Regions from separate parts of the Sodalis glossinidius str. 'morsitans' genome, predicted to be linked through region 1. Evidence: predicted binding sites of a transcription regulator. Region 1 holds the regulator's gene; the other holds the start of a gene.
The links. The regulator sigma-54, encoded in region 1, starts transcription at its own class of promoters, with help from an activator protein. The targets are predictions, from matches to a motif close to GTTGGCACANNTTTCGCTNT.
Positions count from the first base shown of each region.

Region 2: glnK (P-II family nitrogen regulator) is a predicted target of sigma-54. The motif match lies at 1,675-1,694, and genes of this name have one in related genera.

Region 1 covers NC_007712.1:377,132-381,556, reverse strand. Annotated here, with positions in the region: gene lptC (LPS export ABC transporter periplasmic protein LptC) at 1-165, shown strand, start outside; gene lptA (lipopolysaccharide ABC transporter substrate-binding protein LptA) at 134-676, shown strand; gene lptB (LPS export ABC transporter ATP-binding protein) at 692-1,417, shown strand; gene rpoN (RNA polymerase factor sigma-54) at 1,465-2,898, shown strand; gene hpf (ribosome hibernation promoting factor) at 2,922-3,209, shown strand; gene ptsN (PTS IIA-like nitrogen regulatory protein PtsN) at 3,315-3,794, shown strand; gene rapZ (RNase adapter RapZ) at 3,887-4,425, shown strand, end outside.
Region 2 covers NC_007712.1:1,147,997-1,152,421, reverse strand. Annotated here, with positions in the region: partial or broken gene amt (ammonium transporter) at 20-1,249, opposite strand; gene glnK (P-II family nitrogen regulator) at 1,287-1,625, opposite strand; gene SGP1_RS05805 (SmdB family multidrug efflux ABC transporter permease/ATP-binding protein) at 2,004-3,779, opposite strand; gene SGP1_RS05800 (SmdA family multidrug ABC transporter permease/ATP-binding protein) at 3,763-4,425, opposite strand, start outside.

The sequences.
Region 1 (4,425 bases):
CTGGTCACGCAGGACGTCTCCTCGGATGATGAGGTAACCTTATATGGTACCGGCTTTAACTCCACCGGCATGAAGATGCGCGGCAATCTGCGCAACAAGACCGCCGAGTTGATTGAAAAGGTTAAGACCTCTTATGAAATCCAGAATTCACAACGTACGCCCTAGCCTGCTTCTGGCCGGCGGCTTAATGCTGGCCAGCGCGCAGGCGCTGGCGCTGGCCAGCGACAATCAGCAGCCGATTCATATCGACTCCGCGCAGCAGGCGGTAGATATGGCGACCAATACCGTGACCTTCACCGGTGAGGTCGTGGTCAAGCGCGGTTCAATCGACATTCGCGCCGACAAGGTCGTCATCACCCGCCCCGACGGAAAGGACGGTAACGAAGTCGTGGAAAGCTACGGTAATCCAGTCACTTTCTATCAACTGCAGGACGACGGCAAGCCGGTGCGCGGTCATTCGCAGAAGGTGCGTTACGAAACCACCAACGATCTGGTGATTCTGACGGGCAATGCCTATCTGGAGCAGTTGGACAGCAACGTGAAAGGCGATCGCATTACCTATTTGGTCAAGAAACAGCGGATGGAGGTGTTCAGCGATAAAGGCAAACAGGTCACCACCGTGCTGGTACCGGCGCAGCTGCAGGATAAAAGCGGCGCCAAAGCGCCGGCGAAATAATCGGGTATAGGATCCATGGCAACATTAATCGCAGAAAATTTGGCTAAAGCCTATAAAGAGCGCCGCGTGGTGGAAGACGTCAGCCTGAAGGTAAGCTCTGGCGAGATTGTGGGATTGCTGGGGCCTAACGGGGCGGGCAAAACCACCACGTTTTATATGGTGGTGGGCATCATCCCCCGCGACGCCGGCCGGATTGTCATTGATGATGACGATATCAGCCTCCTGCCGCTGCATACCCGCGCCCGCCGCGGAATCGGCTATCTGCCGCAGGAGGCCTCGATCTTCCGCCGCCTGAGCGTGTTCGACAATCTGATGGCGGTGCTGCAAATTCGCCAGGATCTCACCCGTGAACAGCGTAACGACCGCGCGAAAGAGCTGATGGAAGAGTTCCATATCAGTCATTTGCGCAACAACCTCGGCCAGTCGCTGTCCGGCGGTGAACGACGCCGGGTAGAGATCGCGCGGGCGCTCGCCGCCAACCCCAAATTCATCCTGCTTGACGAACCTTTTGCCGGAGTCGATCCGATTTCCGTCATCGATATCAAAAAAATCATCGAACATTTGCGCGACAGCGGCCTTGGCGTGCTCATCACCGACCACAACGTGCGAGAGACGCTCGACGTGTGCGAACGAGCCTATATCGTCAGCCAGGGCAAGCTCATCGCCCACGGCTCCCCGGCCGACGTCATGCTCGACGAGCAGGTCAAACGGGTTTATCTGGGCGAAGAGTTCCGCCTCTGATAAGGTGGCGTTACCACCGTGGTTCGTGAGGATAGTTGACGCATTTTATGAAGCAAGGTTTACAACTCAGGCTGAGTCAGCAGTTAGCCATGACCCCGCAGTTGCAACAGGCCATCCGTCTGTTGCAATTGTCCACGCTTGAACTCCAGCAGGAAATTCAGACGGCGCTGGAAAGTAACCCCTTTCTTGAACAGGCCGATTTGCATGACGAGGTCGACGCGCACAACGCGCCCGACAGCGAGTCGCTCGACACCCGCGAAGCGATGGAACAAAAGGACATGCCGGAAGAGCTGCCGCTGGACGCCACCTGGGACGAGATGTACTCCGCCGGGACGCCCTCCGGCACCGGTACCGACTATCGCGACGAAGAATTGCCCGTCTATCAGGGTGAAACCACCCAGACCCTGCAAAACTACCTCATGTGGCAGGTGGAGCTTACTCCCTTTTCCGATACTGATAGAGCGATCGCCACCTCCATCGTCGACGCCGTGGACGACACCGGCTATCTGACGGTGCCGCTGGACGATATTCTCGACAGCATCGGCGATGAAAACGTCACCCTGGACGAGGTGGAAGCGGTACTAAAACGCATCCAGCGCTTCGATCCGGTCGGCGTGGCGGCACGGGATCTGCGCGACTGCCTGATGATTCAGCTCTCGCAGTTTGCGGCCGATCTGCCTTATCTCAATGAGGCGCGGCTCATCGTCAGAGATTATCTCAGTCTGCTGAGCAGCCATGATTTCCGCACCCTGCTACGTTCGACTAAGCTGAAAGAGGATGTCCTGAAACCGGCCATAGCGCTGATTCAGTCGCTGGATCCGCGTCCGGGGCAGTCCATCAATACCGGCGAGTCGCAGTATGTGATTCCCGACGTGCTGGTGCGCAAACTGCAAAACCACTGGGTGGTGGAACTCAATACCGACAGCATTCCCGCGCTGCGCATCAATCAGCAGTACGCGGCCCTGGGCAGCAACACCCGCAACGATGCGGACGGTCAGTTTATCCGCAGCCATTTGCAGGAGGCGCGCTGGCTGATTAAAAGCCTGGAAAGCCGCAATGAAACGCTGCTGAAGGTGACTCACTGCATTGTCGAGCGGCAGATGGCGTTCTTTGAACAGGGGGAAGAGTTTATGCGGCCAATGGTGCTGGCGGATATCGCCCAGGCGGTGGATATGCACGAGTCTACGATTTCGCGCATCACCATGCAGAAATATCTGCAAAGTCCACGCGGCATCTTTGAATTGAAATATTTTTTCTCCAGCTACGTCAATACCGAAGGGGGAGGCGAAGCGTCCTCCACGGCTATCCGCGCGCTGGTGAAAAAATTAATCGCCGCGGAAAACCCGGCAAAGCCGCTTAGCGACAGTAAGCTCACCGACTTGCTTTCCGAGCAGGGTATCATGGTGGCGCGGCGTACCGTAGCGAAGTACCGAGAGTCTTTATCCATACCGCCGTCGAACCAGCGAAAACAATTGGTTTGACCTCTACAGAGAAGGAAGACACTATGCAGCTGAACATTACCGGACAACATGTTGACATCACCGACGCCTTACGGGAATTTGTAACAACTAAATTCTCGAAGCTGGAACAGTTCTTCGATCGCATCAATCAGGTCTATATTGTCCTGAAGGTCGAGAAAGTTCAGAAGATTGCCGAAGCGACGGTGCATCTCAACGGTGGTGAGCTGCACGCGACTGCGGAAGCGGATGATATGTACGCCGCCATCGATTTATTAATCGATAAGCTCACGCGGCAGTTGAACAAGCATAAAGAGAAGCTGAAACAATATTAATTTAACCGTAGCCGACAACGCTACCTAAACCTCACATCGGCTCGTTATCCCTACGGTAACGGGCCGATGAGTCTTAAAGGTTAACCAGCGCCTAAGTGACCCGAAATGACTAACGATACAGCAATGCAAATCGATTCAGTGTTAAACATTGAATGTACCCGTAGCGACGTCCACTGCCAGAGCAAGAAAAGAGCGCTGGAAATTATCAGCGAACTGGCGGCGAAACAACTTAACCTGGCGCCGCAAGTGGTGTTTGACGCCGTATTGACGCGCGAGCGCATGGGCAGTACCGGTATCGGCAACGGCATCGCCATTCCGCATGGTAAGCTGGAAGAAGACACGCTGCGCGCGGTCGGGGTCTTTATCCAGCTCGAACAACCCATCGCGTTTGATGCCATCGATAATCAGCCAGTGGACCTGCTGTTCGCGCTGCTGGTGCCGGCAGAGCAGTGCAAAGTCCATTTGCACACCCTTTCGCTTGTGGCCAAGCGGTTGGCGGATAAAACCGTCTGCCGCCGTTTGCGCGCCGCGCAAAGCGATGAGGAGCTGTATCAAATCATGACCGAAACGGAAGACGGCGACTGACGCCGCGGCGCCGTCCTGAAAGCAGGATAGGTTGGGCGAAGCATGGCCGCATCGCCAGGGGATGAATAAGCAAGGCAGAGGGGTGTATCGTCATGGTGCTGATGATAGTCAGCGGTCGATCAGGTTCAGGTAAATCCGTTGCGCTGCGCGCGCTGGAGGACATGGGCTTTTACTGCGTTGATAACCTGCCGGTGGTGTTGCTGCCTCAGTTGGCCAGCGCGCTGGCGGCGAGCAATATCTCCGCTGCGGTGAGCATTGACGTACGCAATATGCCCGAATCGCCGGAGATTTTTGAACAGGCCATGGATAACCTGCCGCAGGCCTTTGCCCCGCAGTTGCTGTTTCTGGACGCCGATCGCAATACCCTCATCCGCCGCTATAGCGACACCCGCCGGCTGCATCCGCTCTCCGCCCTCAACCTATCGCTGGAAAGCGCCATTGATGAAGAGGACTCGCTGCTTGAGCCTCTGCGTTCACGCGCCGATCTGGTGATCGACACCTCGGAGATGTCGGTGCATGAACTGGCCGAAATGCTGCGTACCCGCATGCTAGGCAAGCGCGAGCGGGAACTGACCATGGTGTTTGAATCCTTCGGCTACAAGCACGGCATCCCCATCGACGCCGACTACGT
Region 2 (4,425 bases), 770 kb from region 1:
GCGAACCGGTCACGCTCGATTAAGGGTTGTAGGCGTTTTCGCCGTGGCTGTTCACTCCAGACCTTCGCGCTCTTGCTCTTCAGAAACATGCAAGCCCACCATCATATCGGCGATTTTGAAGCCGATAAACGCGACCACGCCAGACCATATCAGACACACCACTACACTTATAAGCTGTACCCAGACCTGATGTCTTATCGTGATGCCTTCAGCATAACCGATGCCGCCCAGAGAGGCGGAGGAGAATACCCCGGTCAGGAGACAGCCGACGATGCCGCAGACACCGTGTACGTCAAACACATCGCAAACGTCGTCCACTTTCAGCCATTTCTTCAATTTGACCACACCCCACAGCCCCGCTACGCCACCGACCAGACCAATGACCAGCGCGCCGCCGACACCGACGGTACCGGCAGCCGGAGTAATGAAGACCAGACCGGCAAATGCACCCGGAGCACGCGCCCAGTAAGGAAGGTTTGCCGCGCAGCATCCACTCGACGAACACCCAGGAGAGGATAGCGCTGGCGGAGCCGGCGTTGAAACCGAACCAGCCGACATAAAGGATTGCAGTGCCGGTAAAGACCATCGGCAGGTTATGCGGTTTGAAGGCTTCTTTACCGAAGCCAGCGCGTTTGCCCAGCAGGTAAGCGCCCACCAGACCGGCACTGGCGGCATTGATGTGCACCACCGTACCGCCGGCGAAGTCCAACGCCTCAAGCGATGCCAGGAAGCCGCCCGCCCACACCATATGCGCCATCGGCAGATAGGAGAACGTCAACCATACCACCACGAAAATCAACACCGCCGAGAAACGGATACGTTCCGCCAGCGCGCCAACGATCAGGCAAACGGTAATACAGGCAAAGGAGCACTGAAACGCCACATGAATCAGCTGATAGAAAATGCCGTTCAGCGCGGTCACGCCGATACTTTTCAGCATAATCATGCTGAAATCGCCAAAGAAGGCGTTACCGGTGCCGAACGTTAGCGAGTAACCATAAATCATCCACAGTACGCAGACCAGGGCGAAGGTGACCGCCACCTGCGTCAGCATCGACAACACGTTTTTCCCGCGCAGCATGCCGCCGTAAAAAAGCACAATCACCGGCAGGGTCATAAACAGCACTAGCGCGGTACTTATCATCATAAACGCGTTATCGGCCTTATCGGCCGCGGGTGCCGCAGCCATGGCCCAGGACGGCAAAAGGGCCGCCGCGCCAAGAGCGGTGAGTGAGACAAGTTTCTTCATTTTTTTATTCATCCCTTTCTACAAATAGCGCATAACGTTAAAGTGCCGCTTCGTCGGTTTCGCCGGTACGAATGCGAATAACCCGCTGAAGCTCAGCAACAAAAATTTTGCCGTCGCCGATCTTGCCGGTGCAAGCCGCTTTGCTGATGACATCAATCACTTCATCAAGCTGATCGTCGGCAATAGCGATGTCAATTTTCACTTTCGGCAGGAAATTTACGCTGTACTCAGCACCGCGATAAAGCTCAGCATGGCCTTTCTGACGTCCAAATCCTTTCACTTCAGTGATCGTCAGCCCCTGAATACCCACAGAGGAGAGCGCTTCACGCACATCTTCCAATTTAAATGGCTTAATCACCACGGTTACCAGCTTCATATGTACCCCTCGAAAATTAAGTCCCGACTCGCGACCACTACGCCCAAGTAAGGCAAAATATGTGCCACAAATGTTTTGACATAGAAATTTACCATTAGCAGGCTATTCCTTTGGCACCTGCCCGTTGCTGGACAGGGCGTCGGCGTGAAAGGCGACGTTCAGCGAAGCGGGAATGCACCAAACGGGTGCTCAATGCTAAAAAAGGTGCGTGTGTCACAAAAATGGCACATTCATGCCATTCAGAGTGCGTATCGGGTGTGGGTTACAGGCGACAGGAAGGTTAAGGGTGGTAGCAATCCATTGCCCGCCTGCCAAAAAAGGCAGACGGTAGCGGCGTGAGAGGGGGCGTAGACGGCGACGCTGCGCGCCAAAGCATATTTAGCCGGACAGCGCCTGGGGCTCGTCGGCGTGCAGCGCCTGACCCGCTTGCTGCAGTTGATACATTTGATAATAGCGGCCCCGAGACTGTAGCAAGGCGGCATGGGTACCGCGTTCCACCGCTTCCCCCCTATGCAGGACCAGGATTTGGTCCGCCTCGACGACCGTGGACAGCCGGTGGGCGATGACCAAAAGCGTCGTACACCGCCGCACCGCCTGCAACGCCTGGGCAATCGCCTGCTCAGTACCGGAGTCGATATTGGCGGTGGCTTCGTCGAGAATCAATATCGCCGGCGTAGACACCAGCACCCGCGCCAAGGCCAGCAGTTGCTTTTGCCCGACCGACAGCGTGTTGCCCTGCTCACCCAGTTCAGCATAAAGTCCCCCTGGTAAGGCACGCACCAATGTAGCCAGTTGCACCTGTTCAAGCGCGCGCCAGACCTGATGCTCGTCGAGCTCCCGTCCGAGGGTCACGTTGGCATACACCGTGTCGACCAGCACGACCGGATCCTGCTGTACCATTGCCACTCCCTGGCGCAATACCCGGTGGCTGAGTGTTTCAATCGGCCTGCCGTCCAACAACAGCGTTCCTTCGCTTACCGGGTAGTACCCCATCATCAGGCTGGCCAGGGTACTTTTCCCGCTGCCGGTATGCCCTACCAAGGCAATAAAGCTTCTCGCCGGCGCCGTCAGCGAAATGTGACGCAGCACCGACTCTCCGCGATCATAGGCAAACTCGAGGTCGCACAACGCAATGGTGCCACCGCCGAGGAGACGATCATCCGGGCCATAGTGCTGTGCGGGACCATCCATTAATTCAAAGATTCGCTCACCCGCTACCGCCGCTTGCTGCATGATGGACTGCTGGGATGTCAACTCAATAAGCGGCTCATTCAACCGTCCGAGATAGTTGATAAAGGCGTAAAGTACCCCCACGCCGATTGCTCCACGCGGACTAAGCCCGAACAGCAGCAGCATGCCGCACAAGATAAGTGCGAATAGCAGGCTAAGCATCGGGCGCAACAGGTAGCCCTCCAGCCGCAGCGTCGCCATACGGGTTTGAAAGTGGGCATGGCTCGCCCGCTGAAGCTTGGCGCCGAAACGCTGCTGTTGACGGAACTGCTGTATGACGCCCATACCGTTGATGGCCTCGTTGAAACCGTCATTAATATCGGCGACATAGGACCGCAGACGCCGGACAATCGGCGTGCTGTAATGCTGATACAGCCACATCACCACAATGACCACCGGAAACAAAATCAGCGAGATACACGCCAGCCGCCAGTCCAACAAAAACATCGCCACCAGCATGGCGCCGATTAACGCCACGCTGCGCAGCACCGAAGCAACCACCGTGACGTACAGATCTTTCACCACTTCGGTATCGTTTGTGACCCTGGAAATAAGCTGCCCTACAGGCTGTCTTTCGAAAACGCTTAACGGTTGGCGCAGCGCAGCGTCCATCACTTCCGTACGCAGTTGCTGCACGACACTTAACGCCGTACGGTTAAACAGTAACGCCTGATAATAGCGCAGCACGGCCGACAGTACCTGTAGCGCGAGAAAAATCGTCACCAAGCCGGCCACCATCCCAAACGGCAACCTTTTCTCCGGCAGAATATGATCGATGAAATAGCTTATCACTATCGGCCCGGCAACCTCCGCCGCCGCCGCCAGCCATAGCATCATGACCGCCAGCGTTAAGGGCCGGCGGTACGGGCGGCCATAGGCAAGCAGCCGCTTGAGGGTGAGCCAGAGGCTAATCCAGTTGCGCATCGCCCGTCTCCTTGGGGTGGGGTTTCTGTTCGAGCTCGGCTTCCAGCTGCTGATAGCGGAACATATCCCGGTACCAGCCAGGCTGTTGCAGTAGCGCTTGATGATCGCCGCGCTGGCCGATGCGGCCTTGTTTTAACACCAGGATCTCACTCGCGCCCTGCAACGCCGACAGCCGGTGTGCGGTGATGATAACCGTACGGTGAGCGCCAAAGCGCCGCAGGTTCTGCAATATGCTGCGTTCCGTGCGGCCGTCAACCGCCGACAGTGCATCATCCAAAACAAGAATCTCCGCTTCCAGCAACAGCGCGCGGGCAATGGCCAGCCGCTGTTTTTGACCACCGGACAACATGACGCCGCGCTCACCGACCTCTGTTTGATACCCCTGGGGAAGGCGCAGTATGTCCTCGTGCACGCAGGCCAACCGCGCCGCCTCTTCAATTTGCTGCGCCGTAGCGTCCGGGCGACCGAGTGCGATATTGCTGGCGACGCTGTCAGAAAACAAAAAAGGCGTTTGACTTACCACTGCCAGCCGGCTGCGCCAGTGATCGAGCGCCAGCGCGGTCAAGGGCAGATCGTGAAAGCGTATCTCCCCTTCGGCTACGTCAAACTGCCGCAGGATTAGCGCCAGGAGCGTGCTTTTGCCAGC